3 regions of the Dorea chungnamensis genome follow, and region 3 is predicted to be linked to each of the others. Evidence: a T-box and tRNA genes for the amino acid it is inferred to sense, from the RefSeq annotation. Region 3 holds a T-box; the other regions hold tRNA genes.
The links. A T-box is a leader RNA that pairs with one kind of tRNA and senses whether it is charged. The one in region 3 lies ahead of leuS (leucine--tRNA ligase), so its partner is inferred to be a tRNA-Leu.
Positions count from the first base shown of each region.

Region 1 (7,855 bases), on a different contig from region 3:
TTTTGGGACTTTTCTTATGTATAGGTCAATTTTTTCAGACATTGGGATGTAAATATACAACTGCAGGAAAGAATGCTTTTATTACGACAGCATATGTAATTCTCGTACCATTTTTATGTTGGATAATGGAGAAAAAGAAACCAGGAAGTATTCAAGTTATTTCTGCAGTAATTGCAATTATAGGCATTGGACTTCTATCTTTAAATGGAAATATGCATATCCAATCAGGTGACTTTTTGACGATGATCTGCGGAATTATGCTTGGATTTCACATTATCTATATAGATCGCTATACTAGGGAGACAGATCCTGTTCTGTTGACTATGATCCAATTTATGTTTGCGGCCATATATATATGGGCAATTATTGGAGTTACACGTATGCCATTTCCAACACAGGTATTTCATCCAGAACTTTTTACTAAGATTATGTATATAGGACTGGCAAGTACAATGATGGGATTTTTATTACAGATTGTATGTCAGAAATATACGAATCCAAGTGTTGCGGCAGTTATTTTATCTATGGAATCTGTATTTGGAATGCTGTTCTCTGTGATAATCTTGCATGAAAAATTTACGATAAAAATATTAATTGGCTGTGTATGTATGTTAATAGCTGTACTGTTATCTGAATTAAAGGGTACGCAAGAAGAAGTAAATGTATGATATCGATTTAATGTCTCCAAATAAGAAATATGCCTAAAATTTCTCTTTGCTTTTTTGATAATAATTACCAAAATTACATTTCTGAGAGTGACTTTTGCTTACGAAAAGAAGATTAAAATGATAAAATATATTGTGAAAAGGGCTCAGACAGGTAATTTACATGATAAGGATTGTTTCATTCAAATTCACTGAATGCAGCAATCCTATTATATTAAAAAAGAGGAGGAATATTATGAAAAGAGTGAAAGCGGCATGTATCACGCAGACATTACATTTCTTTCAGAAGGATGATATTGAAAGAAATTATGCGACAAAAATGGTGGAAGAGGAAGTAAGAAAGTACAAAGCAGGGTTAGACAAAACGGGAACAAAATACAGAATATTATCTGAAGAGACATTGGAAGATGGCTCCGTAATGATTGAAATTAAAAAACAGTATAATACTTCTTCTGTCGGAAATTATCTGGATAAATAAAAAATGGACAAGGTCAGTTAGGATCTTGCCCTTAATTATGTTGTTGGCTCCTTTTTTATTCATTATATCCGTTAGGATTCTGGGACTGCCAACGCCAGGTATCTTCACACATTTCATCAAGTCCACGTTCTGCTTTCCAGCCAAGGATTTTCAACGCTTTTGAAGGATCTGCATAACACATAGCGATATCACCGGCTCTGCGAGGCTTAATCTCATATGGGATTTCTTTTCCACATGCTTTGGAGAAAGCCTTTACCATATCTAACACAGAGTAACCAACTCCTGTGCCAAGATTAATGATATCGAGACCTGGATTTGTTAGAATGTAGTCAATAGCTTTTACATGTCCAATAGCCAGATCAACAACATGAATATAATCGCGCACGCCAGTTCCGTCCGGAGTATCGTAGTCATTTCCAAATACACCTAATTTCTCGAGCTTTCCAACAGCGACCTGAGAAATATATGGCATTAAGTTATTTGGGATACCTTTTGGATCTTCGCCGATTCTTCCACTTTTATGAGCTCCGACTGGATTGAAGTATCGAAGCAGGATTACGTTCCATTCTGGATCAGATTTCTGCAGGTCTGTCATAATCTGCTCCATCATAGATTTGGTCCAGCCATAAGGATTCGTACATTGTCCTTTAGGACAATCTTCTGTAATAGGCATTACTTCCGGGTTGCCATATACAGTAGCAGAAGAACTGAAAACGATTCTTTTTACATTGGCACTGCGCATAGCATTCATAAGTGTCAATGTTCCAGTGATATTATTCTGGTAATATTCCAAAGGCTTGCGAACAGATTCGCCGACAGCTTTCAGGGCTGCACAATGAATAACAGCATCGATAGATTCCTTCTGGAATAATGTCTCAAGAGCTGCGTGATCACAGACATCACCTTCGTAAAATGTTACTTTTTTACCGGTAAGTTCTTCTACCCTTTTTAAAGATTCTTGAGAAGAATTACAGAGATTGTCATATACAGTAACTTCGTATCCCTGGTTCAAAAGTTCTACGGCAGTGTGACTCCCGATATAGCCCGCTCCACCGGTGATTAATATATTTGCCATAATAGTTCCTCCTCCTATTGATTTTATGTAAATATCTATTTTATAATTATTATGATATTGAAGAAAATTGTCAATAGCAATAAATATAGTGGATAAAAATATAAGAATATTGAGATGCTAAAAAGTGTGATGATGCATATGAAATTAACATAGAAAATAATATAAGAAAATCAGAAAAAAACACAAAAAAGTGTTGCAAATTATCGTGGTATATGGTATTATAAATTTCGGTCACCACGGAAGACGTGTTGACATAGATTATGGCTCCGTGGTCAAGCGGTTAAGACATCGCCCTTTCACGGCGGTAACACGGGTTCGATTCCCGTCGGAGTCATTTCGCCGATGTGGCTCAATTGGCAGAGCAGCTGATTTGTAATCAGCAGGTTATCGGTTCGAGTCCGATCATCGGCTTAGTTCCTAACAGGGACTTACTGATTTTGGACCTTTAGCTCAGTTGGTTAGAGCAATCGGCTCATAACCGATCGGTCCTGGGTTCGAGTCCCCGAAGGTCCATTTAATATCGACTTGTAAGTTCGTATGAATCCTCACTAACAGCGCCGATATGTATTGCACGTAAGTGACCATAGTACGGTCACTAAGTGCTCATAATGAGGCCCAGTGGCTCAGTTGGTTAGAGCGCCGCCCTGTCACGGCGGAGGTCGAGAGTTCGAGTCTCTTCTGGGTCGTTCGTATCGCAAGATACGACGTAATAATTTCATATGGGATCATAGCTCAGCTGGGAGAGCATCTGCCTTACAAGCAGAGGGTCATAGGTTCGAGCCCTATTGGTCCCACTTTACAACATGTAATGTGTTGTGAAAATGCCGCAGTGGCGGAACTGGCAGACGCACAGGACTTAAAATCCTGCGGGACTTATACTCCCGTACCGGTTCGATTCCGGTCTGCGGCATTTAATAAAAGCTTAATCTTCAAGGGCACTGAAAAACTCCCATTTTTTGTGGGAGTTTTTCTTTATCTACTATATTAAAAAAACTGAATACAGATTTTGATAAAAAACGCAGGAATAGTACCATATTTACCCTGCGAAACATGTCGCTAACCGCGTTATTCTTTTGGCATTTACGACAAACGCTGTAAAATACATTTGTACCCGCATGGCAAACAGCCCAGTCGAATCTGCTCTTCGCAGACCATGGGCTTCTTTCAGTTCGCCATTCTTTTCTTCGATTCGATGACGGATCTTTAATCGTTCCTTAAATTCATCACTTGCTTCAAATTCAAGACGTTCACGATTTTTTTCACTTACTTGAGTCACACAATAGCTTTGTGTCTTTCCGTTCCCGACCCGGCACTTATCCTTCAAAGGACATTTTTTACATTTCCGTTTGCTAAATACGTAATTATGATATTGATTACCGTTTTTGGCTTCACGTTTTTCAACACGCATTGCTAATTCGCCTGCAGAACACTGTAGTTTTCCAGCATCTTTATTGAAGGAGAACCCTTCCTCCAGTTCTGCTGCTGCGGCAGCTGCAACTGCGGTATTTGTCCTTGCAATTAATGTGATTTCTTCTCCACATATCTCTAAGTTTTCTTCACTTACATATGCCATATCACCTATGATTTCGGTCACTTCGATTCCACTTTTTTGGCACTCTCAATTAGATTTGGAAGTTCCTGACCATCTGGTGCTCCGCCATCTGTTACACTGATTCCGGCAATCAGCCGTTCTTCAGTTATGGCCAGATGGTTTTTATATCCATAAAAAGTACTGGTTGGTGTTTTATGTCCAAAACGTGCATCTTCATCGTCTTTTGAACGGATATCACGAATCTTCTCTGTTTCCAGTAGTTACTTTATTTTTTCGTAAAGTTTCTGAATCTTTTTGCTCTCAATAGCGAAAATATCTTCTTTTAAAGCAGATAATAGCTCGTGAGTATATGAAATCTCTTCTTCCAGGCTGGATTCCAAAGAAGGTTTCTCAGGAAATTTTTCGGATAGTTCAAATGCATTTTTATAAATTTCTTTCCGTAACTGCTTACTCAAATCACGTAAAATCTGTGTCGGTGACTTTGCGCGGACAGATGCATTCGTGTGTGTAGCATCAACGATGATGGTTCCTGATTTAATCAGTCCTTTATCTAATGCCTGTTGTATGGTTTCCTTCAACATTTCCTCTAGGATATCTTCTGTAATCCGTGTCTTGCGGAATTTTGTCAGGAGACTGGGGTCGACCATGCGGGCTTCCGGTTCCATATCTAAAAAATATTTATAAGACATGTCGGTCTGGGCACTGTTAATTAGCCGTTCGTCTGACAAATCATATAATTTTGTAACTATTCAGAACCACCCTTATTCAAAGATGAAATCAGGATAACCTGAGATTGCATTTCGGATTGTTTCGTAAGCATTGTATCCCTGCTTATGTGCCGTACCAACGTAGGACATGATTTTTAGATAATCTCTGGCCCCTTCCTCAGTTCGGAAGCATCCGGATACTTTGGTTTTCACCTTTATCATCCGCAGATCTCGTTCCGCCTGGTTGTTATCAAACGGGACATTGAAGTTATGGATAAAAAGGCAGACTGAGGCCTTGTAATTCGCAAGGCGTTCTACCAACGCAAGGATTTTTCCTTTTTTCTTCCGTCCACGTTTTTTCTCCGTGGTTTCGGAAAGTGGATTTTCCTTCCGAGCCTGTTCGATAAGTTCATCATACTTCTTATCGAACTTATGATAGTGATAATAGCTCAGAGAGTGCTTGCCTTTCTCTACAGCTTTATCTTTGACCTTTTTCATTTCCATTAAAAGGTCTATAAATGCAGATGCCCACTTCTGATCAGGATGATTTTCATCAATCCCCGTTAATTCACGGAGAAGATGGGCACAGCAGATAGCATGCTGAATATCCGGATAATTCCAGTAGGAAGCCCAGCAGTCATGCATGGCAATCCCTTTGAATTCCGGGAGAACACCGCATTGCTCCATGCCTGCGGTTCCACGTTTGGGACTGATATCAAGATAGGTGTATTCACAGTTTGAGGCATCATGAACCCACCAGAGTTTTTTATCCACTCTGGTTCCGGTTTCATCGAAATGTCCAAGCGCGGAACCGATCATCTTATCCTTGATCTTACCTACTGTTTCACTTAGACTGTCAGCGCATCTTTTTACCATGCTGCTGATCGTTCCTGTTGCAATCGGAATGTTAAATACTCCGGAAAGAATCTCATGGGTGCGTTTGATGCTGACTGCACCTACGGTATTTAGTGCAACAGCTAATGCCTGAAGGTTTTCACCATACTGTACGGTTGCTTTTACGTCAGAAGGGAAATCACCTCTGCGGGTATCTCTATACAGCATACAGATTAGAAGTTCCAATGCCTGATGCTCCGTTACATTGACTGTAACAACCGCATCAATAACATGGCGTTTCTCTGCGATACATGCAGTGCCTTTGCATATCTGATAATGCTGGCATCCTTCACATGCGGAGGGCATATGTTTGATTATTTCATCCGGAGCTGTTATTACCGCTAAATGTGTCCCCTGATGTCCGTCCTGTCCACCGACCTTTTTGCCAGATGGTTTGCGGAGGCTCTTAGGAGCAGGTTTTTTATAGCCATCACTGGAAGGTGGTTTGGAACTGTTTTTGGAGTTCTTATTAAGCTGTCCCTTTAGTTCCTGTATGGTTTGATTTAACTCAGCAATAGTTGCAGTGAGCATTTCATTCTGCTTGAGTAATGAAGCATTCTGTTCAAGCAATTGCTGAACCATTTCAAGTGTAACATTTACTGGCATTCAGACCACCTTCTTCCGTTAAAATTGATACTTCTATTTTAACGGAAAATGGCCAAAAAAGCGAATCGTGTCGTTTTGATATACTGTCAAAATGACGGTGGATAAACAGTAAAAATCAAAGGATAATTGCCGATAACGCCCAGATAAAATCCACAAATAGAACGTTATCTGGCTGTAATCGAGGATTTATGGTTTAGTAATCCACAGACAAAAAGCATTTGGCAGTTGTATTGAAAAGTTATCCACTTTTCGCAATAAAGCAATGGCAAAACAGAAATATTATTTTGGTTCTTCCGCATATTTACGTATAATGATGGAAAATTTGTGCAGAGTATACTATAATGATTGTAAATGTTTTTGATAAAGGATAATGGTGTTTATGGAATTAAATAATACTGCTCTGAATCTTCAGCAATTCTTTCCATCCGAGTTACAAATACAGGAAATTGAGACAACTTCTGATACAGTGTATATCTGGATGAAATCAAGAACACGAAGTATTACTTGTCCCAAATGTAATAAAGAATGCAAAACATATCATGCTGTACATAAGAGAAAGGTTCAAGACCTCCCTGTCTGGGGGAAAAGAACAATTCTTATGCTCAGTATCTATGAGTTTGAGTGTGAGAATCCAGAATGTAGCTGTGTAAGTACAACAGAGAACTTTAATGGTTTTCTTAACGGATATAGTCGCATGACGGAAAGGCTTGCTGATTTGGTAACACAACTGGCATTGGAAACGAGCTGTGAAGGAGCAGCAAGGATTTTAAACTCAATGAATATAGCAATCAGCGGAGACACTGTGATCCGCACATTGCTTAAGCGTTATGATAATCAGCCATTACCTTCCTGTGGGAGTTGTGTTGGAGTAGATGATTTTTCTTTTAAAAAGCGGCATAAATATGGAACTATTATTGTGGACGAGGAAACCCATGCTCCGGTTGCGGTATTAGAGGGACGTGATGAAAATACCTTAAAAGCCTGGCTGGAACAAAACAAGCATGTCACAACAATCACAAGAGACAGAGCAAGTGCTTATGCACGAGCAATTGAAGAAGTTCTTCCAGATGCAATGCAGATTGCCGATCGTTTTCATTTACACCAAAACCTGTTGGAGGCAGTTAATAAAATACTTGGGAGAGAAGTACCTGCAACGACTGCTATTCCTCATGCAAAGGAGACAATCATCCCAGAAAAAAGCGAACATCAAAAAAATCCCAGTTCCATAGGGCGTAAAAAAAACCACTGCCATTGTGGATAACCTAACTGCCAGGGAGGAGAAATGTTTATTATTAATCCAACAGATACAGGAAATGCATAAACAAGGACTGGGGATTGCTGAAATAGCAAGGAGAACCGGGAAAGACATTGGAACAGTGAAGAAATATCGTGAAGGTGAACCAATAATACTATGCCGTCATGGCAGAAGGGGAAAAAGTAAATTGGATCCGTTCAGAGACATTATAATAGAAAAACTTAAGGCAAAAATTCATCAGGCAGATATAATCAGGCATATCACTGAAAATGGATACACAGGTACAAAAACAAATGCACAAATTTACATAAGAAAACTATGTGAAGAATGTAACATACCTGCGTCAAAATATCGTTCCGGTGGGAACAGTCTTGGTACAAAACGTACTGGTTTTAAGAAAAGTATGGACGCTGACTATATAACACGTGCCGGGATTTTTAATCATATATGGATGGGAATCGAACTGACGGATATACATAAAAAATTTCTTTGGGATAAATATGATGTTTTATATGAAATCGGTGCCTGCGTATCTGAATTCCGAACAATATTTGGCAAGAAGAATATCTCCTTGTTGTATCTGTTTATAGAACGCTATAAAAAATCGACTATAAAGGAAATTG
Region 1 is NZ_JBDOHT010000030.1:372-8,226, forward strand. It holds gene ABE613_RS14960 (DMT family transporter) at 1-668, shown strand, start outside; gene ABE613_RS14965 (hypothetical protein) at 901-1,143, shown strand; gene galE (UDP-glucose 4-epimerase GalE) at 1,199-2,218, opposite strand; tRNA gene ABE613_RS14975 (tRNA-Glu) at 2,481-2,552, shown strand; tRNA gene ABE613_RS14980 (tRNA-Thr) at 2,557-2,629, shown strand; tRNA gene ABE613_RS14985 (tRNA-Ile) at 2,658-2,731, shown strand; tRNA gene ABE613_RS14990 (tRNA-Asp) at 2,831-2,904, shown strand; tRNA gene ABE613_RS14995 (tRNA-Val) at 2,940-3,012, shown strand; tRNA gene ABE613_RS15000 (tRNA-Leu) at 3,042-3,128, shown strand; gene ABE613_RS15005 (transposase) at 3,255-3,812, opposite strand; gene ABE613_RS15010 (hypothetical protein) at 4,031-4,459, opposite strand; gene tnpC (IS66 family transposase) at 4,532-5,977, opposite strand; gene ABE613_RS15020 (ISL3 family transposase) at 6,357-7,238, shown strand; gene ABE613_RS15025 (transposase) at 7,291-7,855, shown strand, end outside.
Region 1: it encodes a tRNA-Leu, which carries the amino acid that the T-box ahead of leuS (leucine--tRNA ligase) is inferred to sense. The anticodon was not compared.

Region 2 (12,284 bases), on a different contig from region 3:
AGAGTGCTGGGGAATAGGCGACAATAGATATATAGGATAAATAAAAGACCGATGGGGGAGCCATCGGTCTTTTGAGGGGAGTATAAATAATTAATAAGGGGTTGTAGAAAGTATTCTTTCTACATTGTTAAGTATAATATAGGGTGGTTCAAAAAGCAAGTTAAAAATTAAAAAAAACTTAATATATTTGCAAGTGCATTTTTGTGAAAAAGATACATAAAATCTGAGAGCGTGGACATAATAACCTCGTAACCAAAAAGATTAGGAGGAATTAACATGGCTAAGAATTATAGTTCATCTAACAACAGTCAGAATACATCTGACAGAAATGCATCTGACAAGAACACATCTAACAGAAACGCATCTGATAAGAATGCATCTAACAGAAATGCATCTACACAGAGTACAACTTCAAAGAACAAGAATGCGAACAGCACAAACTTCGGTGATAAATACTAATCTGATCTGACAGAATAGAAACTGAAGAACGAAAGCACCGTCTGTGGAAAATGATTACCGCAGGCGGTGTTTTTTGTATAAAAATATTTCCGATTTTAACAGGATAACAGAAAGTTTTCGGTGTGAGTTGACAAGTGCTATAGAAAGAAAGTAAGATGGAAAAGTAAATAGACAGAATTGGAGAACAGAGAGATTATTATATGAAGAAAGTTGAATTGATCGCGCCCTGTCATTTTGGATTGGAAGCGGTATTAAAAAGAGAAATTCTTGATCTGGGATATGAGATCTCAGAAGTCGAAGACGGAAGGGTCACTTTCTATGGGGATGCGGACGCAGTCTGCCGTGCTAATATATTCTTGCGTACAGCGGAGAGAATATTGTGGAAAGTCGGGAGCTTCACGGCGGTGACGTTTGATGAGCTGTTCGAAAAGACGAAGAGTCTTCCCTGGGAAGATTATATTCCGAAAGATGGAAAGTTCTGGGTTGCGAAGGCTGCTTCTGTGAAGAGTAAGCTTTTCAGCCCTTCTGATATACAGTCGATTATGAAAAAGGCTATGGTAAGGCGGCTGCAGGAGCATTATCATATGGAATGGTTCCCGGAAGATGGGGCATCCTATCCGGTGAGGGTATTTTTGATGAAAGATGTGGTTACTATTGGAATTGACACATCAGGAATATCCCTCCATAAGCGTGGATATCGTGAAGTTTCAGGAAAAGCACCGATTACGGAGACGTTAGCAGCGGCATTGATCATGCTGACACCATGGAGGAAAGACCGGATTCTGGTAGATCCATTCTGCGGAAGCGGAACATTTCCGATTGAAGCGGCTATGATGGCGGCAAATATTGCGCCAGGAATGAACCGGTCTTTCACGGCGGAAGAATGGACGAATCTGATTCCGAGGAAGTTATGGTACGATGCAGTCAATGAGGCCAATGACTTGATTGATGACGAGGTTGATGTGGATATTCAGGGATATGATCTGGATGGTTCAGTTGTTAAGATAGCCAGAAGAAATGCAGAAGAAGCAGGCGTTGGACATCTGATTCATTTTCAGGAAAGAGACGTCAAAGACTTAAGCCATCCGAAGAAGTATGGATTTATCATTACGAATCCACCTTATGGAGAGCGTCTGGAAGAAAAGAAAGACTTGCCGCAATTATACAGAGCATTTGGCGACAGTTTCAAACGACTGGATTCCTGGTCTGCATACATGATTACTTCTTATGAAGAAGCAGAGAGGTATTTTGGAAGAAAGGCGGATAAGAACCGTAAGATTTATAATGGCATGTTAAAAACATACTTTTACCAGTTCCTGGGGCCAAAACCGCCTAGACGGCCCAGAGAACAACAGGAGAAATAATAAAGGGGAGGAAACAGATGGAAAAGATTATATTTGCAACAGGCAATGCACATAAGATGATAGAGATTCGTATGATTCTCGAAGATCTGGGAATGGAGATTCTGTCCCAGAAGGAAGCGGGAATTACGGCAGATGTGGTAGAGGATGGAAAGACATTTGAGGAAAACGCCTTGATAAAAGCGACCAAAATAGCAGAAGCAGCGGCGAATATGCCGAAATACAAAAATGCGGTGGTTCTGGCAGATGATTCAGGCCTGGAAATTGATTATCTGAACAAAGAGCCGGGAATCTATTCAGCAAGATATATGGGAGAAGATACTTCTTACGATATCAAGAATCAGAACCTTATTGACCGATTAGATGGCGTGCCGGATGAAAAAAGAACTGCCAGATTCGTCTGTGCCATTGCGGCTGCGTTCCCGGATGGAAGCAGTGAAGTGGTCAGAGGAACGATGGAAGGAATCATCGGGTATGAGATTGCGGGGGAAAATGGGTTCGGATATGATCCGATATTCTATCTTCCGGAGTATGGATGTACCAGTGCGCAGCTTGCACCGGAGAAGAAGAATGAACTCAGTCACAGAGGAGAAGGCTTAAGAAAGATGAGAAAGATTCTGGAGAAAAAACTGGAATCCAGAGAAAGATAAGATTGCGAGGATACTTATGAAGGTAGTGATTGTAAGCGATACACACGGTTCGCACAGGAATCTGGAAAAGGTACTGGAGGAAGAAAAGCCAATGGATATGTTGATTCATCTCGGAGATGTCGAGGGTGGAGAAGATTATATCACAGCGCTGGCAGACTGCCCTACACATATTGTAAGAGGAAATAATGACTTCTTTTCCGATCTTCCGGGTGAAGAAGAGTTTATGATGGGTGGTTATCATATGTTTATTTCCCATGGACATTATTACTATGTCTCTATGGGAGAAGAACGATTAAAAGAAGAAGCAAGAGCACGAGGAGCGGATATTGTGATGTATGGTCATACACACAAACCGACATTGACTCGAGAAGAAGATCTTATTACATTGAATCCGGGAAGCATTGCGTATCCAAGGCAAGAAGGTCGCAGGCCCAGTTATATGGTGATGGAAATTGGGGGCGGAGACAGGATAGAATTCTCATTACGATATCTGTAAAAAGTGCGTTGTAAAAAGTACTGTAAAAAAGTGAAAAAAGTTGTTGACAAGCTGAGAGCCTTGCTATATAATAACTATTGTGTCACGGAGATGAAGACATAAATGACACGAAAATAAAATATCGGGGTGTGGCTCAGCTTGGCTAGAGCGCCTGGTTTGGGACCAGGAGGTCGCAGGTTCGAATCCTGTCACCCCGATAGACTTTGCGGGTGTAGTTCAATGGTAGAACACCAGCCTTCCAAGCTGGATACGTGGGTTCGATTCCCATCACCCGCTTTCTTAAAGCCATAAGGGATTTAAGAAGTATAGTTCTAAGGAGCTAGTCTTATGAGTCTGTAGCTCAGCTGGATAGAGCAACGGCCTTCTAAGCCGTAGGTCGAGGGTTCGAATCCCCCCAGGCTCGTTAGAACCACAAAAATTGAATAAGGTGGTACTTAGTTGGACATCAATAGTTCGATAAGTAATATATATGGTGGGTATGGTGCAGTTGGTTAGCGCGCCAGATTGTGGTTCTGGATATCAAGGGTTCGAGTCCCTTTACCCACCTTTTTTCTTTTTATTGGGCTATCGCCAAGCGGTAAGGCACAGGACTTTGACTCCTGCATTCGTTGGTTCGAATCCAACTAGCCCAGTTATTATGGGCGTGTAGCTCAGGTGGTAGAGCACTTGACTTTTAATCAAGTTGTCCGGGGTTCGAATCCCCGCACGCTCACTAAAAAAGGGATCAGAATGCTGGTCCCTTTTGATATCATTTATATGGATTATGCGGATGTGGCGGAACTGGCAGACGCGCTAGACTTAGGATCTAGTGGGAGACCGTGCAGGTTCGATTCCTGTCATCCGCAGTGAAAGTCTCAGCCTTTCGATTTCAGGGGGTTGGGGCTTTTTTTGTCCGTATAGACATCTTTTTACAGGGATAGTATTGACCTTCAAGGAACTTGATACTTTACAATTGCTATAAGAAATAAAGAAAGAGGAGGGATCGATATGAAATATGATAAAGAAATAGATGAGATTAGAAAGGCTATAGTGGAAGAAATAGACTTAGAATTTTATGATAGAAAAGATAGTGTCAATCAATTCTGCGTTTCGATAATTTCTGGCAATCCTGTTCCGGAAGATCATTTATTACTGGTTAGTTTTGACAAAAGGACCCTGGGCATACCTCCAATGTCAGGAACTTTCCGGTCAACAGGAGTAAGCCAGGAATATTATGGGAAAGTAACGGTTTATTATTGTAAGAAGAAGAGGGGATTATTTGGAAAAGAAACGATAAAAGTAGATAATTTCTATAAGAAGATATATAGTAAAGAAGATTGGAATTCTCATATAGAGAAAATACATTTGGCAGATATTGTGTGGAAATAAATTATTTCAGGAAATATATTGACCTTCAGGGAACTTGATACCCTACAATCGCATCATATAAGAACGAAAGGAAGGGATTCGTATGAAGATTAAGGAAGTAGAACAAAGGGTGGGGATTACCAGAGCGAACATCCGTTATTATGAAGAGGAAGGCCTTTTGAATCCAGTCAGAAATCGGGAGAACAATTACCGTGAGTATTCAGAAGAGGATGTAAAGAATCTGGAACGAATCAAAGTCTTGAGGGCGCTGGGAATTCCGATATCGGATGTTAAGATGTTGAATGCGGGGGCCCTTTCGCTGGATGAGGTTATGGAGAAGCGCCTGGAGCGGATCAGTGAGGAAGAGAAGAATCTGCGAGAGATTGAAAAGGTGTGCAGAACAATCCGACAGCTGGATATTTCCTTTGAAGAAGTGGATGAACAGATATTGGGTGAGGAAAAGGATATCTGGGAAGAGCAGTTTGAGAAGATCTGGAAAGAAGATATTACCAAGGAGATACTGACGCTGGGACAGCTGAACAAGAATCTGACATGGATGCTTGTGTGGGGATATTTCATGAATGCAGTTATTGCACTGTTATTTGGGGATTTCTTTTTGAGATATGAAGGAATGTCATGGAGTAAGAGAATTGCAGCGATAAAAAGTAATCCGGGAGAGATCCTGAATCGCCAGACCTTGTTCTTTGACCAGTGGAAATGGTTGATTCTGGCGGTAATTGTCTGTTTGATATGCTATATTGGTATGTATTTTACCGCAAATGTCAAAGCTCTGACGGTATTCTTCCACTTGGAGGCTTTGGTTCTGACACCGTTTATTGCGGGAATATCATTGGCTGTTCGTAGCGTGTTTAGTACAGAAAAAGTGAAGAATCAGACCATAAGTGGAATGCATCTTGCGATTTTCTGGCTGGCGATGGTGCTATATGTACTTCTGCTCTTCCTGTTATCAGGGAAAAAACAAGCATTTTTCTCAAAAGCAAGATATGTTCTGGGGATGGCCGTTGTGTATGCAATCATCCTGACTGTGTTGGCAGGAATTCTAAGTGACCTGTGGATACCGGCAGCGGTGATGTCATTTATATTTACGATATATATTGGACTTAGCTGGTTCCATGTAATCGGAGATGCTCCGAAGAGCGGAGGAAGCCGGTATTATGCAATCGTAAGTGCAACGAAGATGATGAATATCGCCGGTGCGGCATTTACAATGCAGGGCAAGTCAAGAGGAACAACGATCTTAAGATAATCAGAGAATCTGGATAAAAGAGCTCGCGTGCGGGCTCTTTTTATTAAGGCTATTTTATGTGTGTCCGGAAAACCATATGTTGCAACAAAAGAAAAAACCGATTATAATGTGAAGTATGTGTATATTAATAATAGGAGAATATATTGGAAAATACAGTTGGAAAAGGAGCGTAAGCAGATATGCTGGAAGTAAAAAATCTGACATTCAAGGTGAATGAAAATGGAATAGAGAGAAGCATCGTCAAGGGTATCAGTTTTGATGTTAAAGATGGTGAGATGCTTGTCATTACTGGACCGAATGGTGGTGGAAAATCAACACTTGCCAAGGTGTTGATGGGAATTGAACAGGCAGATGAAGGCCAGATTATACTGGACGGAGAGGATATTACCTCTTATGATATTAATCATCGCGCCAATGCGGGAATCGGTTTCGCATTCCAGCAGCCGCCAAGATTCAAGGGTATGACGTTGGATAAGTTATTGTCTCTGGCGGCAGGACATAAACTGGCAGAGCCGGAATGCTGTGCATTGCTAAGTAGTGTCGGGCTGTGTGCGCAGGAATATCTGAAAAGAGAAGTAGATGCAACTCTTTCCGGCGGAGAGATGAAGCGCCTGGAGATTGCGACTGTGCTTGCAAAGCAGCATAAGTTATGTATCTTTGATGAGCCGGAGGCAGGGATTGATCTCTGGAGTTTCGCCATGTTGATCCAGCAGTTTGAAAAGATACACAGTAAAAAGGAAGAAAGCCTGATCCTTATCTCTCATCAGGAGCGTATTATCCAGATGGCAGACCGGATTATGGTAATTGAGGATGGCAATATTGGCGCAATCGGACCAAAAGATGAGATTCTTCCGACATTGTTGGATAAGGGTGACAGCTGCGCCTGCATGAACTGCTAAGAGAGAGGAGTGTTAGAGATGGCCACATTAGATGAGATTACAAAAAAGATATTAGAGCAGATCGATGGATCTGGTTTCCAGCAAAAAGGAGCTTTTAATTTGCGCCATAATGGAGTTGCTCTTTGTCACGGAGACAGCGAGCATATTAAGATTAAGAAAAAGGAAGAAAAGTCAGGAATTGACATCTATATTGACGGAGAGACTAGAGGAGAGCAGGTACATATCCCGGTCGTGGTAGATGCTTCCGGTATGACAGATATAGTATATAATGATTTCTATGTTGCAGAAGGTGCGGATGTAACGATTGTAGCCGGCTGCGGAATTCACAACAGTGGCTGTAACGAAAGCCGTCATGATGGAATCCACTCTTTCCATGTGGGAAAGGGTGCGAATGTCCGTTATGAGGAGAAGCATTATGGGGAAGGGGAAGGCACAGGTGCCAGAGTGCTGAATCCAGTCACAAAGATTTATCTGGAAGAGGATGCTGTATTTACACTGGATACAGCACAGATTAAAGGTGTAGATTCTACAGTTCGTGAGACGGATGTTGAGATGGGAGCAAATTCCAAGTTATATGTGATTGAAAAATTAATGACGCATGACAGTCAGACTGCAGAATCCAATATGGAAGTGCAGATGAATGGAGAGGGAAGCTCCGCGCAGATTATCTCCAGATCTGTTGCAAAAGGCGAGTCTAAGCAGGTATTTCACCCGAAGGCGGTAGGGAATGCCAAGTGCCATGCTCATGTACAGTGTGATTCCATCATCATGGATCATGCAGAAGTAAGCTCCATTCCGGAGATCAATGCAAGACATCTGGATGCGGCAATTATCCATGAAGCGGCAATCGGAAGAATTAATGATGAACAACTTGTGAAACTGCGTACATTGGGTATGACGGAGGAGGAAGCAGAATCCATTATTATTGAAAATTTCCTGAATTAGGAGATGTGCAGAGAAAGGACATCAGATGAAGATTAAAAAAAGACTGAAAGTATGGAAAAAAGCAATGCATATGGAACTAAGAGAGCACAGAAGCTCATTTGTTGTGTATGTGGTTCTTCGTATGCTGGTAATATTGATGATGGTGCTTCAGATATTTAATAAGAATTATGAAAATGTATTCTTGTGTATTCTGACATTATTACTGCTTTTTGTTCCAAGCTTTATACAGATTAATCTGAAAATAGAACTGCCTACTGCATTGGAAATTACGATATTAATCTTTATATTTGCAGCAGAAATCCTTGGAGAGATCCAAGCTTATTATATCAGGTTTCCGTTCTGGGATACCGCGCTGCATACGATCAACGGATTCCTGGCAGCGGCAATTGGGTTCGCACTGGTAGATATCCTGAACCGAAGTAAAAAATTCTCAATACAATTATCGCCAGTGTTCGTGGCAATTGTAGCATTCTGCTTTTCCATGACGATCGGCGTGTTGTGGGAATTCTTTGAATGTAGTATGGATCTTTTCTTTGGATTGGACATGCAGAAAGATACGATCGTACATAGTATTCACTCTGTGATGTTGGATCCGGCGGGAGCAAACACCCCAGTTGAAATTGACAATATCACGGATGTGGTAGTCAATGGACAGAGTCTGGGCCTTGGCGGTTATCTGGATATCGGACTTCTGGATACTATGAAAGATCTGTTCGTTAACTTTATTGGCGCAGTTGTATTTTCCACGATTGGTTATTTTTATGTGAAGAATCGTGGAAAGGGCAGATTCGCGAAACGCTTCATCCCCCGGCTCAAGTCTCAGGATGCTGATTTCCTGAAGCAGGTAGAGACGGAAGACGAAGAGTATGAAAAAAATCGCTTATCGGATCAGGAATTTCCGAATCAGACAGCTGATAATGCCAGCGGCGCAAAGCGGAAGTAATGTTGTGTGTAAAGTACCATATACCGCAAGTGCTCCCTGCACTCCCTGGAGTGGAGCCGGAGATGCCGGAACCAATCCGTGAAATAAGTAAGCCAGGTAAGAACCTGCGAAGATAAATACAAAAGAGAACAGGCCTCGTCCTGTATCCTGACAGCGGCCCTTGCGGCTGCTTTTTTTACTGCCAAATAACACCATCAGAAAAGTGATAACCTCAAAAATCAGTAAGAATAATGCAACTCCTGCATAAGCGCCTAAGATATAATTCTTGTCTGTAATAGCATGGAAAATATCTCCGTAGGCACTGTAATTATTCCAGAAATTTACAGTCAGTGTATATGTGATTATCGCGATTAAAATTAAAGTTGCTCCGCGAAGCAAAAGATTAACGGCTTTATAGATTATTTTTCCACCGGTTTTAGCAGCTTTTCCTGCAGGGGAGAGCAGATTCGGTACTCTGCGGCGCTTTTTGCGCTTCTTCTTATCTTCTTCAGAAGAGTTTTCCTCCTCATCTTCATATTCATCATAATCATAATTTTCTTCCAGATAGTCAATGTCATCATCGTCATCTAATTCTGAGAGATTCGACAGAACATCCCTGTAATCGTCATCTTCATCTTCAAAAAAGTTTAGGTCGGGGAAATCTTCCTGATATATGACTTCGAAATCATCACCAAAAAAATCCTCGGTATCTTTCCTTACTGTGTTACCATTTATACTCATATACTCAAACCCTCCTTAAACGATTTCTTATTGTAGTATGTTTAGTCAAAAGTCTCAAGGGATATCACAAAAAGTTCACGAAGACATAAGGTTTTCTTTAGAATTGTAGAAAAGAAAAAAACCGAAAACAGTGAAGTTTCCGGTTTTTTTATAAAAATAATAGATGCGGAGAAAGGGACTTGAACCCTTTTAGGAATACGCAAATACTGTAAAAAAGGAGGTTTCTGCACATCGTTCATTAAAAGGTAATCAAAATAGTAAGCAATAATAATATAGAGGGGAATATTCACATTGTTGAGGTATAGATGATAATTCCTTATGTATAGATGTGGAGTGCTCATACATCAAGTATAAAAAAATAATTATCGAACTAGAATTGCTATTTTTCAGGAAATTGTAAAGTCTTGATTTTCCTAACATTTTGTGAATGGATTTTATGTCAAAAAATAAAAAAGCCCAAAAATAAAGGCTTTTATCGAAGTCGGTATCGAAGTCATTATTGAACACAAAAAATTCTTCGTTTTTATAATTTTTGATCGTTATCGGATGGTATATATACACAAATATCTTGTATTTGACAGTTAAGAATACGACACAGATCGTTGATTGTTTTCATGCTAATATCCTGTCCATGTTTAAGTCTGTGAAGTGTACTATGTGACATATGATGTTTAGATGTTAGAGTGTACCAATTTTCATCTGATTTTTCAAGGGTTTTCCAAAATGGAGAATAATCTATCATATTTATACCGCCTTATTTATATAGATTAAGCATAATCTGACTTCTTATCCTTGAATATCTTCGGAATTACGAATATAATTTCATTAGGAGATGATGATATTGGAGAATATTGTGCCGAAGCCAAATGATATAAATATGACAGAAGAGCAAGAAGAGAAATTTTTAAAATTCATCTTTGAGGATGATTTGGATTTCTATGAAGAATTTACGATTCATTTGACGGATGAACAGCAAGAAAAATTCTTCAAAGAAAATCCAGATTTTATGTCGGAATTTCCTGTCAGTCGTGATAAAATATATTTATTAAAGGATGAGATGTTTAGAAATATCTTAAGGAAGATTAAGAGATATGAGGGAGGAAAGTGAAAATGGCTAATTGTTGTATATGTGGACGCAGAATAGGGGGATTTGGAGAGGATAAACATAAAATTACAAATGATTATGTGGCTTGTTATAAATGTGCTCCACTCTTTAGAAAAATAATAAATTCAGAAACTACTGAGCAATTGGAAATGAGCGAGCATGAATTAAGAATAGAAATAGAATCTAAAAATGTATCTCGAGAAATAATTGATGCTGTGGAAAATGAGATTCAAAGAATAAAAGATAGTAAACAATTTATGTATCAACAAGAACAATTCCAAATGCAAAAAGAAGAAGAAATAAGGAAAAAACGTAAGGCATTTATGATTTCTACAGGATATAATTTTGAGGGATATAAAATTCAAAAATATATTGATTTGGCTCATGGTGAAATTGTACTGGGGACAGGTTTTTATAGCGAATTATCAGCAAGTATTTCAGACCTATTAGGAACATCTTCTAAAACTTTTGAAGGAAAATTGTCTCAAGCGAAGAGAGCTGCCCAAGAACAAATGATTATTAATGCGATGACGCTTAATGCAAATGCCTTGATAGGTGTTGATTTCGATATTACGACATTTTCAAATAATATAATAGCTGTGTCTGCTAATGGTACAGCAGTTGTTATTGAAAAAATAGAGAAATAAGGAGAAAGATATGGCGCTTTTAAAATGCACAGAATGTGGACATGATGTTTCAGAGTATGCGGACAAATGTCCGAATTGTGGCTGTCCAATTGATATTATAAAGAGTAGTATAAAGTTAAATAAAGAGAGTTGTTCTTTAGATAAGGAAATGAATGGATTACAAAATAAAGCATGTCCTATATGTAAAGCAACCGATCGATGGAAAATAGAGAGTAGTAATATGGCGCGATGCAAAATATGCGGATATGCTTTAGAGTTAGATGAGTCATTAATGAATATTCAATGTACAAGAGAAAATGTTCATGAATCTAAAGAGTCAGTTGCAAAAATAGATAAGAAATGTCCTGTTTGTGGTGTGACAAAATGGTTACTTCACGAGGAATCTGGGACAGCAATTTGTGAGGTGTGCGGATATTGCGAAGTAGTCAATGAAAAGAAAACTGAAGAATATATGCATAATATTTCTATGGTTTCAAAAGCAAAGAATCAAGTTCACTGCCCATATTGCAATTCAACAAATGTAAATAAAATATCTGGATCTAAGAAAGCAGCATCTATTATAGGTTTTGGGATTTTATCTAATAAGATAGGAAAACAATGGCATTGTAACAGTTGTAAGAGTGATTTTTGATATGGATTCCGCATTTATTCGGAGGTGCGAAAATGGGTAAAAATTTATATTATTGCAAAATTGATGGAACAATATATAATTTAAAAGAAGTTCAAGAATTACTACAACAGAATAAACAATGGGACGCTATCGAAAAGATCGTAGAAATTGTAGGATGCGACCATGGTATTGCAGGTAATATTTTTATGACTATATACAATAATAATATGGAAATTCCTGTATTTATTGATTCATCAGTTCAACCGAAATCACAATCACAACAAAAGAACATTCCAAAATGTCCTACCTGTTCGTCAACCAATATCTGTAAAATCCCAACTACTCGCAAAGTTGTAGGAGCAATAGGATTTGGATTATTAAGCAAGACTGCAAAGAGTCAGTTTGAATGTAAAGATTGTGGATATAAATGGTAAACAAGATATTAAATTTTGATCCAGAAGGTCTGATGAAACTTCACTTCTTTACAGATGGTCTAGAATATCCAATTGTAATTGCTGTGTATAGTGAGAAAGAAGAAGAGCTGCTTAGTTATATGGAAGAGATGTTTCCGACTTTTGGTTTTACTACTATGGATATTATTGAGTGGTGTAATGAGAATAAATTGGAATATGTGGTGTTGGATGTTTAGAAGTTTAGTTCGGATGGTCAAAAATAGTGGTTAATGTATGAATAGAACTCTTCTAGGGTTTCCGATAAATGAGAATAATTCTCAAGATGTAAACTATCCCGGTTACCTAGCAGATACCATATAACACTCGCCTATGTAGCCTAGAAAAACGACATTCTAGACGGCATTTTCGGCTTGAATATTTCC
Region 2 is NZ_JBDOHT010000003.1:30,522-42,805, forward strand. It holds gene ABE613_RS03285 (DUF1700 domain-containing protein) at 1-27, shown strand, start outside; gene ABE613_RS03290 (hypothetical protein) at 277-459, shown strand; gene ABE613_RS03295 (THUMP domain-containing class I SAM-dependent RNA methyltransferase) at 660-1,823, shown strand; gene rdgB (RdgB/HAM1 family non-canonical purine NTP pyrophosphatase) at 1,841-2,470, shown strand; gene ABE613_RS03305 (metallophosphoesterase family protein) at 2,487-2,966, shown strand; tRNA gene ABE613_RS03310 (tRNA-Pro) at 3,089-3,163, shown strand; tRNA gene ABE613_RS03315 (tRNA-Gly) at 3,172-3,242, shown strand; tRNA gene ABE613_RS03320 (tRNA-Arg) at 3,296-3,369, shown strand; tRNA gene ABE613_RS03325 (tRNA-His) at 3,439-3,512, shown strand; tRNA gene ABE613_RS03330 (tRNA-Gln) at 3,527-3,598, shown strand; tRNA gene ABE613_RS03335 (tRNA-Lys) at 3,606-3,678, shown strand; tRNA gene ABE613_RS03340 (tRNA-Leu) at 3,732-3,811, shown strand; gene ABE613_RS03345 (hypothetical protein) at 3,954-4,334, shown strand; gene ABE613_RS03350 (MerR family transcriptional regulator) at 4,417-5,580, shown strand; gene ABE613_RS03355 (ABC transporter ATP-binding protein) at 5,760-6,479, shown strand; gene ABE613_RS03360 (SufB/SufD family protein) at 6,498-7,424, shown strand; gene ABE613_RS03365 (DUF2238 domain-containing protein) at 7,450-8,367, shown strand; gene ABE613_RS03370 (hypothetical protein) at 8,305-9,087, opposite strand; gene ABE613_RS03375 (helix-turn-helix domain-containing protein) at 9,611-9,829, opposite strand; gene ABE613_RS03380 (hypothetical protein) at 9,929-10,195, shown strand; gene ABE613_RS03385 (YbjQ family protein) at 10,198-10,839, shown strand; gene ABE613_RS03390 (hypothetical protein) at 10,850-11,470, shown strand; gene ABE613_RS03395 (hypothetical protein) at 11,503-11,883, shown strand; gene ABE613_RS03400 (hypothetical protein) at 11,877-12,098, shown strand.
Region 2: it encodes a tRNA-Leu, which carries the amino acid that the T-box ahead of leuS (leucine--tRNA ligase) is inferred to sense. The anticodon was not compared.

Region 3 (12,284 bases):
AGAAGTTGTTTGTGCTCATTGAGATCAAGAAACTGAGTCGTCCATAATTGATGTTGTCCGACATCTGTTGCGATGATAGCATTTTTGAATATCTGGTTGATCTGACCGATAATCGACTCAGGTGTCATACCGTCGCCGGATATATGGATAGGGTGTGCTTTTTTCCATGTGTTGATTTGTTCTGTCCAACTTCTGATATTTAAAGGGCCGGCTTTCTCAAGTAATGAGCAGATTACATCTTTTGCGTCAGCAACGATAGAAAGATCTGCTTCAATATTTCTGGAAATGCAGATTGGATCTATGTCAACGCGGATGATTTTTGCATTTGGCGCGAATTCGTCCGTTTTTCCTGTAATGCGGTCGTTAAATCTTGCCCCGATAGAAAATAGTACATCGCACTGACTGATTGCAGAATTTGCAGCATAACTGCCGTGAATGCCTATGTTTCCAATGTATAGTTCATGGTCGGATGGTATGGCACCTTTTCCCATGATGGTCGTGACAGCAGGGATGCCGGTCAGTTGGATTAGTTTTGTCATTTCTTTACCTGCATGAGCTATATTTACACCACCACCGATTAAGAAAACAGGCCTTTTGGAGTGATCTAGTATGTCTAAGGCTTTGATAATCTGAAGGGAAGGAGTGGTGTTTTTGGGCTTGCAGTCCTGAGTATCTACTGTGCAAGGGTAATCATCGCTTCCCAATTCCTGTTGAATATCTTTTGGAATGTCAACTACCACGACTCCTGGCTTCCCGGTCTTGGCGATATAGAATGCTTTTTTTATAATTTCAGCCAGATTTTCTCTCCTTTTAACAGTAACTGCGTATTTGCTGATGCTTTTGGTAATATCAACAATATTTACTTCCTGAAAAGAGTCATTACCGATTAGTTTTGTCGGCACCTGTCCTGTAAAACATACCATTGGAACACTGTCATAATTGGCAGTCGCAATGCCGGTTACCAGATTGGCGGCACCTGGTCCGCTTGTTACAAGACAGACACCAACTTTTCCGGTAGAACGGGCATAACCATCAGCAGCATGAACTAATCCCTGTTCATGCCGCGGCAGGATGACTTTGATATCTGTTTCGCCATAAAGGGCATGAAACAGATTAATGGCCTGCCCTCCGGGATAGGCAAACAGTACGTCAACCTTTTCTTCCTTTAAAGCTTTTACAAATAATTCAGCACCAGATATTTTCATATTTCGACCTCCTTTGTATGCATGTACTTGCTTGCATAAAATTAATATTTAAGGTACTGCCAGATAAATAAATATCCGATAGTACCTGATTCATTATATTTGCGGAATTCCCCGGCAAAACACTTCGACGCTTTGCTTAATAAAGGCTTTTTTCTCTATAGACGTCAACTTATCATCAAAGGATGCGCGTAAAAAAGTATATCCAAAAGTGGATGAAAAGATAGTGAGCGCCAGGCATTCAAAATCCAGATGTGGTAATTTCCCTTTTTCTTCCATTTTTTTAAAATAATCTACGAGAGAAGATAAGAACGCCTGTGGAACTTTCATAATTAATGAGGCTGTATCATCATAAAGCTGTGGTGCCCGTAATCCAATGGAAAGATTCACAAAATCGGGTGTCATCCTCTCCATATATGCATTCATGAACATTTCCAGATCATGCTGCAAGTCCCATGTGACATTCTGGAAGATCTCTGGAGTAATATTTCCGCGCCATTTCTCCTGGGCCACGCCATGTAAAACGATATCTTTTTTGCTTTTAAATTTACGGAACAGAGTGCATTCATTGACACCTGCAGTTTTTGCGATATCCTTGGTAGTTGTAGCTACATATCCTTTGTCCCGTATTAAAGACATCGTGGCGTCAATGATTTTCTGACTTGTCTCATCCATAGCATACCTCCATGCAAGTGCGTACTTTCATCTTAACACTTTTGTTGTTGAAATTCAAGAATGGATTATTGGTCAGTTTGTTCATCACAGATTCGAACTATATTCTTTGATTTTGTTCAGTACTCGTTGCTTTTCGTCTTCGTCTAGCGGTGTAGGACGATAATCATTGTAGCTGCTGGCGGAAGAAAGCGAACATGGAATGATATTGATGTTGTCGTCTTTTTCAACCCCATTTTCTGTAATGGTAAATGTCTGCTGAAAGATCATGGTATCTTTGTCTGTTGGATTGGAGTTCCCTCCGAAACAGAAATTTCCCAGGCTGTAAGCAATATATTTGTCTTTATACTTTTCGATACCCTGTAATACATGAGGGTGATGACCGATTACCAGATCGGCACCTTCGTCGATTGCCAGATGTGCCAATTGCTTCTGTGTATCGTTTGGCTGGTATTCTCGCTCCATTCCCCAGTGAAAATTAATAATGATTAATTGTGCGCCTGCTTTTTTTAATGCAGCTATATTCTCTTTTACCTGCTGCTTCTTTTCCAGATGTTCTGCAAGTTCGTAGATACCGGTAACACCTACCTTGATCCCTTTGATGTCCAGAATTTTCACATGTTCAAAGCCAAAACTTGCGATGCCTGCATCATCTAAAGCATTGATTGTATCAGTATAACTTTGCTCCCCATAATCCATGCTGTGGTTGTTAGCCAAGTTAGCAGCTTCTATAGAACTGTCGGAAAGAATCTTGACGTAATCCTGGGAGGCTTTAAACGCATAAGTTTTGTCTGCGCGCTGGTCGGAGGTGGTAAGGGTTCCTTCCATATTTACAATTGACAGATCATCTGCTTCCAGTATGGATCGAACATTTTGGAAAAAGTAATCGGGACCGTTGATATCGTAATATGCCGGAAGACTGGTCGATTGCGCAAAGTTGACATCTGTTCCCAGTGTACAGTCACCCATAGAACTTACGGTAATAGAAACCGGTGCTTCAGAGTCGGAAGGTTCTGTACTGTTAATCACTAGTTCCTGTACATCGACTTTGGATGTATCAATATTTTCAGAAGGCGGAGGTGTTTCTACCTTCTTTTCTTTATCTTTAGAATGAAAAGAACGCACTGTCAAAAACAGTAGAATACATAGAAAGAGAAAAAGAAGAATGCACAACATTATGCGAAGTCTTTTCATCTTCTGGCGTCTGGCTCTTTTCTTTTTTGCATCTTTGATCCCACTCATCTTTTTGTACCATAAAGGGCAGCCCGATTGGACTGCCCTTTCCTTTTGAAATAGTTATATTAGTTCAAAAATGTGCATCCCTCGGCATTAACACCTGATAAATCAGCTTTATCGGCACTAATGCTTACATAGAAATCAATACCACATTCCTTTGAGATCTTTTTCAGTCTTTCAATAAAATCGGGCATGCTGTCTAAAGAAATATCAGCATGCTTCAGAATACCATCGATAAAGATACATTCGATATCGTGGTTAGAACTATACATGCCATATAAGAATCCAATGTATTCGTCTGTATTGGTAATTGTCGGGAAATCATCCATACAAATTGTACGGATATCAAATGCAACACTTGCTGTATCTCTGTGAGTTTTCTTGATAAATACTACATTGCCGTTACATTCTTTTGCTTTTGCGTTAGCCTGTTCGATCATTTGTTGTGTTTTTCCGCTGCCTTTCGGACCTGTTAATAAATTTACCATGGGAAATCTCTCCTTTATGTATCATATTATACTGAACATCTCAGTACGATTTACTTATGTCTATTATACACTAAAGGTGTAGAGGGAACAACCTTAAAATTATACATTTTCATGGAAAGATGATCAATGTTTTGTTTGTTGTGTAATGGAAAGTAAAACAAGGGGGTTGACTTATTTTAACATTCTTCATATAATAATTAGGCAAATAGTTTATATATGATAGAAACGTTGATGAGGAGTATTAAGAGCCTATCGTTTACAGAGAGCTGTCGGGTGGTGCAAGACAGTAAGCGTAATCTCCCAACTCGCCTCGGAGTTCTTCTGTTGAATGCTATGGCGATTTGAAGCAGTCATAGTAGTATAGGCAGGAGCGGGATTTCCCGTTACAGAAAAGAATGAGTGCATATGGAGTTTTACCTCCATATGAAGAAGAGTGGTACCACGGAAGCTAAGCCTTTTCGTCTCTTGAGAGATGTGAAGGCTTTTTTATTGTCAGGTTTGTGAAGAACCTCACCAAGTAAGTAAGGAGACAACCATGCTGCTAAGCTCGAAAGGACCTCGCTAAGCCAGCAGGTTGTATATTGCTTACTAGGTTCGTGTAGAACCTCACCAAGTAAGTAAGGAGACAACCATGCTGCTAAGCTCGAAAGGACCTCGCTAAGCCAGCAGGTTGTATATTGCTTACTAGGTTCGTGTAGAACCTCACCAAGTAATCAATATAGGAGGAATGGAAAGATGTCAAACGTACCTTATAATCATAAGGCAATTGAGAAAAAGTGGCGTGAAAGATGGGAAAAAGATCCTGTTAACGTCAAAGAAAATGCAGATGGAACAAAACGTGAGAAGTATTACTGTCTGGATATGTTCCCATATCCGTCAGGAAATGGGCTTCATGTTGGACATTGGAGAGGATATGTAATCTCTGATGTATGGAGCAGATATAAATTGCAGCAGGGTTACTATATCATTCATCCGATGGGATGGGACGCGTTCGGACTGCCTGCTGAGAACTATGCCATTAAGATGGGAGTGCATCCGGCAATTTCTACCGCTGAGAATATTAAGAATATCAAGCGTCAGATCAATGAGATTGCAGCACTGTATGACTGGGATCGTGAAGTAAATACAACAGATCCTGACTTTTATAAATGGACGCAGTGGATCTTTGTAAAGATGTTTAAAGAAGGGCTTGCTTATGAGAAGGAATTCCCAATCAACTGGTGCCCGTCTTGTAAGACCGGTCTTGCCAATGAGGAAGTAGTAAATGGAAAATGTGAGCGCTGTGGAACTGAGGTTACGAAGAAGAATCTTCGTCAGTGGATGCTCCGTATTACTAAATATGCAGACAGACTGTTAAATGATCTGGACAAGCTTGACTGGCCGGAGAAGGTTAAGAAGATGCAGGCTGACTGGATTGGCAAGTCTTACGGTGCAGAAGTAGATTTCCCTGTTGAAGGAAGAGAAGAAAAGATTACGGTATATACAACAAGACCAGATACCTTGTATGGTGCAACCTTTATGGTTCTTGCTCCAGAGCATGGACTGGCTAAGAGCCTGGCTACGGATGAGACCAGAGAGGCTGTTGAGAAATACATCTACGATGCATCTATGAAGTCTAATGTAGATCGTATGCAGGATAAAGAGAAGACAGGTGTATTCACAGGTAGTTATGCAATCAATCCGTTAAACGGTGAGAAGACACCAATCTGGCTGTCTGATTATGTACTGGCCGATTATGGTACCGGTGCGATCATGTGTGTACCTGCACACGATGACCGTGACTTTGAATTCGCAACGAAATTTGGCATTCCGATTATTCAGGTTATTGCGAAAGATGGAAAAGAAATTGAAAATATGACGGAAGCTTATACCGAAGCGAACGGAACAATGATCAATTCCGGTGAGTGGAATGGTATGGAATCTGCAGTGCTGAAGAAAGAAGCACCACATATCATTGAGGAGCGCGGTATTGGACGTGCAACTGTAAATTACAAGCTCCGTGACTGGGTATTCTCTCGTCAGCGTTACTGGGGTGAGCCAATTCCGATCGTACATTGTCCAGATTGTGGCTGTGTACCAGTGCCGGAAGAAGAATTGCCACTTCGTCTGCCAGATGTAGAATCCTATGAGCCGACAGGAACCGGTGAGTCACCACTTGCAGGTATTGATGAGTGGGTGAATTGCACCTGTCCTCAGTGTGGCAAGCCTGCAAAACGTGAGACCAACACCATGCCTCAGTGGGCTGGATCTTCCTGGTATTTCTTACGTTATGTTGATAATCATAATGATAAAGAACTGGTATCCAGAGAAAAAGCAGATGAGATGCTTCCGGTAGATATGTATATCGGCGGTGTAGAACATGCGGTATTACACTTATTGTATTCTCGTTTCTATACCAAGTTCTTATACGATATCGGTGTGATTGATTTTGATGAGCCATTCCAGAAACTGTTCAATCAGGGTATGATCACTGGCAAGAATGGTATTAAGATGAGCAAATCAAAAGGAAATGTGGTATCTCCGGATGATCTTGTGAGAGATTACGGATGTGATTCTCTGAGAATGTACGAGCTGTTCGTAGGACCACCGGAGTTAGATGCAGAGTGGGATGACCGTGGAATTGACGGTGTAAACCGTTTCTTAAAACGTCTGTGGAATCTGGTAATGGACAGTAAAGAAGCAGATGTAAAAGCTACCAAAGAGATGATCAAGGAACGTCACAGACTGGTATATGATATTACTACTCGTCTGGAAAGCTTCAGCCTGAATACAGCAATCTCTGGTTTCATGGAGCATAACAATAAGCTGATTGAGATTGCCAAGAAAGAAGGCGGAATTGACAAGGAGACATTGTCTACCATGGCAGTTCTTCTGTCCCCATTTGCACCTCATATTGCAGAAGAGATCTGGGAGCAGTTAGGACACGAAGGCAGTGTGTTCAGTGCCGGATGGCCAACTTACGATGAAGAAGCTATGAAAGATGATGAGATAGAAGTTCCGGTACAGATTAACGGTAAGACCAGAGCAGTCATCTCTGTGGCAGCAGATGTTTCCAAAGAAGATGCAATTGCAGCCGGAAAAGCAGCAGTGGCAGATAAGCTGACAGGAACCATTGTAAAAGAGATCTATGTTCCGAAGAAGATCATCAATATTGTACAGAAATAAATTGAAGGAAAATATTTCCGACAAATAGAGTACTTGAATTGAAAAGTGTAATAAGAAATGGCGTAGGTAATAGAGATATTATCTGCGCCATTTTTCTATGCACGAAAATGGGTGTAGGATTATTAGGAATATGATAAGATAAAAACAGAAAACATCTTGACTCTCCAGTAACGTAACGGTTTACGATGAATAGGAAAGGAGGAAGTATGAAAACAGTAAAAGAGGTGTCGGAGCTGACAGGAATCAGTATAAGAACATTACGGTATTATGATGAAATTAATTTACTTAAGCCTGCAAAATTAACAGAAGCAGGATATCGTTTGTATGACGAGAAATCGCTGAAGGAATTACGACAGATTATGTTTTTCAGAGAATTAGAAGTTCCATTATCAGAGATAAAAGCAATTATGTGAAATCCTGATGCTGATAAGCGAAAAATTCTCGAAATGCAAAAATGGATGTTAGAAATGAAGCGTAACCGTCTGAACGGAATAATTGAATTAATTTCTGACGTATTGAAAGGAGAGGAGAAGATGAGCTTTGAAGCATTTAACCATGACGATATTCAAAAAATAGTTCATCATTCATTAGAGGTTATGAGTGAAGAAGATAAAAAGACGATAGTAGAGAAGTATGGAGATATTGATCAGTTCGTACAGACTGTAACAGAAAACTTCAAAGACGAAAAGGTCTGTGAGCAGTTGATTAAAATATATGGAAGTAAAGAAAAAGCGATAGAGGCGAGTCTGCAGTCAACAGGAGATAAAGAGGAATTTACTGAGAAGCAAAATGAAATAGATATGACTTACAGACAATTTGCCCATGCAATGGAAAATTCAGATAACGATATGGCAATGGAAGCGGTAAAAAGATTGGCAGAAAATTATAAAAGTCTTTTTAAAGTAGATAATGCGAGAGCCTTATTGTTGGAAGTTGCAAACGATTACCGAAACAATTCTCAAATGGAAGAAGCCACAGACAAGCAATATGGAAAAGGAATTACAAAGTATATCGGTTCAGCAATTTATCAGTATTATGGCATAAAGGATTAGTGTAAAACAGAATTAGATGATATAATGAGTCTTGATCAGAGGTGATTTAAAATGAGTTATTCTATAGGCGGAGCAGATGGACCGACATCTGTATTTATAGCAGGACAGACGGGAGAAAACTGGATAAATATCTTTGGATTTATCATTATCATATTAATGTTACTTCCGAATCTTATCTATGCATTTTATTATCGGGGACAGGAAAATAAAGTAGTTAATAAGGGAATGAATCTGATGGAACAGATTGGAAGATATGCATCCATGTTTCTTATGGTGTTTCATATCGGAATTGCGGAATTCGGATTTTGTTCTGTGAATGCTTTTTTGATGTATGGAGTAGGAAATGTACTTTTACTAATTGCATACTGGGTTGCCTGGATGCTGTATTTTATCGAGCCGAAATTGTGGAAGAGTATGGCGCTGGCGATTATTCCCATCGGAATATTTCTGCTAAGCGGCATCGCATTGAGGCATTTCCTTTTACTCATAAGTGGTGTGATATTTGGAATAAGTTACATTTATATTACTTTCAAGAATGCGAGAGATATATGAGAAAAAGTGAAAATAATTTAAGAATGTATTGTAAAAGCTTTTTGTGATACCTGCAGAGATTATCACATCATGGCAGTTCCCAATATCTACCTTACAGAAAATGGTGAGTCTTATGATGCAAGTATATTGATTGATCAGGAAGGTACCATTCTTGGAATCCAGAAAATGGTTCATATTGCTCAGGCAGAAAGGTTCTATGAACAGGAGTATTATGCGGCATCTGATACAGGCTTTCAGGTATCTGCAGAAGGCAAGACGATAGTAAAGGCAGATGATACCGAGAAGATACTATATGCAGATATTGATTTGAAAGAATCTGCGATGATACGACAGGAAAAACCATATGTTTCAGTCAGGAGGACGGAACTGTATCTGTAAGGTTAATTAATTTCATATTGTAAATATAATTTCTTTACAATGCTAGCAGAATAATATTTTACGGAGGAATTAGATGTGACAAATGAAAAGATTCAATATATGTACTGTATTCAATGTGGAGCAGAGTTACCTGTTGGAGAGTATCCGTTAGGATGTCCCGACTGTTTGAATAAAGGGCATCCGTCTAGTTTGACATTCAAATATAAAGAAAATCTGAAAATACTTCCGATGAAAAAAGGAATGAAAAGGTACATTTCTATGCTTCCGGTTGATGATTTTATCTCTCTGGGGGAAGGTGCAACTCCAGTTGTGGAGATACCACGTCTTGCAGAGGAAATAGGAATTAGAAATCTTTATGTGAAATGTGAGTTTCAGAATCCGACAGGTTCTCATAAGGATAGAATGAATCCCTTGATTGTAACGAGAGCAAAAGAAATGGGGTATTCTAAAATTGTGGCAGCTTCAAGTGGTAACGAAGGAATCTCTCTTGCATGTTATGCTGCGGCAAATGAAATATCATGTAGTATTGTTGTAACGGATGCCATTGCTTCACACTGGAAAAAAGCGATAGAAACGACTGGTGCGGAACTAATTATTGCGAAAGATTCAATGAGTCGGTGGAAATTAATCAGAGAAGAGATGGAGACTGAAAATTGGTTTAGTGCAACTAATGTAAATGTTCCTCCAGTAGGCAGTTGCTGTTTTGGTGTGCAAGGATATAAAACGATATCTTATGAGATATTTGAGGAAATGAAGGATGATATTCCAGAGTATATTTTGATACCTACATCGCGCGGAGATTTGTTGTGGGGAATATATGAGGGATTTCAAGATTTGATTGATGCAGAAAAGATAAAAGAAATGCCACGGTTAGTTGCGGTAGAACCATTTCCTCGTTTAGAAAAAGTTAGGAGTTTGGATGAATGCATTAAACAATTCGAAGGTAATAGCCAAAATACACCATCAATTGGAGGCAATACGGTAACAGTACAATCATATTTGGCATTAAAAAATAGTAATGGATATGCAATCTCTGTTCCAGCGTCTTATGTAGGAATATCGGTGTCTGAGTTGGCGAGAAACGGATTGTATTTAGAAACATCTTCTGCATTGTCTGTTGCGGGGGTAAAAAAACTTGTAAAGGAGAAAAAAATAACAGAAAACTCAAAGGCTTTGCTGATCGCTACTTCGTATGGTTTTAAAAATTGATACACTAAAGAGTAGTGTATAGATGTAATTTTTACTGTCGAAAATAAAATAGTATGAGTTGTTGTATTTCAAAATTCATTATGCTAGAATACACACAGAGCATTTTATTTCTATCAGTCTAAGCGAAACGCGTCTGAAATTCATCTCAATCATCAGAAAATCTTAGAAATCTCAATGCTTGATCACCCACATAACAGCAGAGGATTTCCAGGATGGAACAGGATGCATTGGAAAAGCCTCTGCAAGAATAGAAAAAGGAGGCCTTTTTATGGAACAGACAGGAACAGTTACTTCAAACCGCATCTACAAAGCCCGTATCTTTGAGATGATATTCAGTGACAAAAAAGAATTGCTTGCCTTGTATAATGCAGTCAACAAAACAGATTATGATATCCCTGAATTGTTGGAAATCAACACTTTGCAAAATGCTATTTATATGTCCATGAAGAACGATGTATCTTTTATCATTGATTCCAGACTGTCATTGTATGAACACCAGTCAACTTACAGTCCGAATCTGCCACTTCGGTATTTACTGTATGTATCAGACATCTATGCGAATATTACAAAGAACGAGAATCTGTATGGGCGAAAGGTTATCAATATACCACCGCCTCGATTTTTAATCTTTTATAACGGAAGAGACCCATTTCCAGATCGAATGATTCTGAAGTTGTCAGACATGTACAGCGTTAAGGAAGATGAAATTTCTCTAGAGTTAACGGCGCTTATGTTAAATATCAATCCGGATTATAATCCGGAATTGTTGAATGCATGCAAAACATTAAAGGATTATTCCCTGTATACGGCAAGAGTACGGGAATATGCAGATAGAATGTCACTGGAGGATGCTGTGGAGCAAGCGATAACAGAATGTATCAAAGAAGGAATTCTGTCAGAATTCCTGTCGAAGAACAGAGCGGAGGCGAAACGAATGAGTATCTACGAATATGATGAAGAGAGACATATGCGTCAGACACGTGCCGAGGGATACGAAGAGGGCGAGGCCGCTGGAATGGCAAAAGGTAAGGTATTAGCAACACAGCGTCTTAACCGACTGAACCAGTTGCTTGCAGAGCAAAATCGTACGGAAGATATTGTAAAAGCAGCAGGCAATGAGGAATATCAAAAGAAGTTGTTGGAAGAGTTTGAATTGTAGATGAAAATGAATGATAAGTTAAAGAAGGGATAGGCGTGAAGCCATGGACTACAGAAATTGATCTGTATATGCCATGGCTTCTTCCAGTCTGGAGTAAAATTGTTCATAAAAATCCTGCGATGTTTGAAATGGCAGCAGGAAGAATTGTTTTAACAGATACATACTGATTGTTTTTTGCTCAGAATCGTTTTTGGCAGTTTGAATGTATTCCTGCAGGTCTTTGAGATAATAATGCCAGTCGTTGATATACTTCTCGTAACGGCGGCTGTCTTCTGTGTCGATCCATTTACGGACTTTTACCTTGCTTTTGTTTGGTTTCGGACATTCGTGAACCTGAAGAATGTATTGGAAAGAATGATTCTGGTAAAATCGTCCCAGAGGAAAGATCCGACAGATACCCGGGCGGATGGCGTGGATGCTGCATCGTTGATTCTGGTCAAGAAATGCGCATGCTTTATCATTTCCGCTCATCCTAAGATTGGGAAGGATAATTCCGTCTACAACATTCAACTCTAGAAAGCCATCTAGTAATTCTTCAAATGATTTTTGAAGACCTGTGGTTATGCGGAAGACATCCAATGGATCAAGGATAATGGAAGTTCCCATGTCATGACAGCAGGCGGAACATCCATGACAGCCGCCGCAGTCAGCCTTGACCATGTCGTTGATTCCATAGAGCTTTCCATCAGATATTTCATTTAGATCAATGTTTCTTAACATGGTTATTTCTCCTGATATAATCTTTTCTTGCTAGATAAGAAGATTATAGTGTAAGATGGTTTCAGATGTAAATAGAAAGGATTCGTTTTTATGAAGTTTTTTCATTTGTCTGACTTGCATATTGGCAGGCAGCTTCATCATTATAACTTAAGAGAAGACCAGGAAAAGATTCTGGGCGAAGTCATAGATTATGCAGAGCTGATACATCCGGATTCGATTATTATTGCCGGAGATATCTATGACAAATCGGTTCCTTCAGCGGAAGCGGTCAGTATATTTGACGAGTTTTTGACGGCTCTTTCTGCTATTGAACCGGCGATTACAGTGTTGATCATCAGTGGAAATCATGATTCGGCGGAACGTTTACAGTATGCGTCCGGCATATTGAAAAAGCACCAGATCCATCTGGCTGGAATCGCACCGAAGACACAAGAAGAATATATAGAAAAAG
Region 3 is NZ_JBDOHT010000013.1:12,695-24,978, reverse strand. It holds gene ilvB (biosynthetic-type acetolactate synthase large subunit) at 1-1,205, opposite strand, end outside; gene ABE613_RS11540 (TetR/AcrR family transcriptional regulator) at 1,299-1,877, opposite strand; gene ABE613_RS11535 (CapA family protein) at 1,962-3,116, opposite strand; gene ABE613_RS11530 (hypothetical protein) at 3,176-3,598, opposite strand; T-box leader at 3,818-4,067, shown strand; gene leuS (leucine--tRNA ligase) at 4,334-6,763, shown strand; gene ABE613_RS11520 (MerR family transcriptional regulator) at 6,970-7,176, shown strand; gene ABE613_RS11515 (TipAS antibiotic-recognition domain-containing protein) at 7,231-7,815, shown strand; gene ABE613_RS11510 (hypothetical protein) at 7,867-8,367, shown strand; gene ABE613_RS11505 (hypothetical protein) at 8,437-8,745, shown strand; gene ABE613_RS11500 (pyridoxal-phosphate dependent enzyme) at 8,821-9,954, shown strand; gene ABE613_RS11495 (hypothetical protein) at 10,223-11,113, shown strand; gene ABE613_RS11490 (YkgJ family cysteine cluster protein) at 11,162-11,833, opposite strand; gene ABE613_RS11485 (exonuclease SbcCD subunit D) at 11,924-12,284, shown strand, end outside.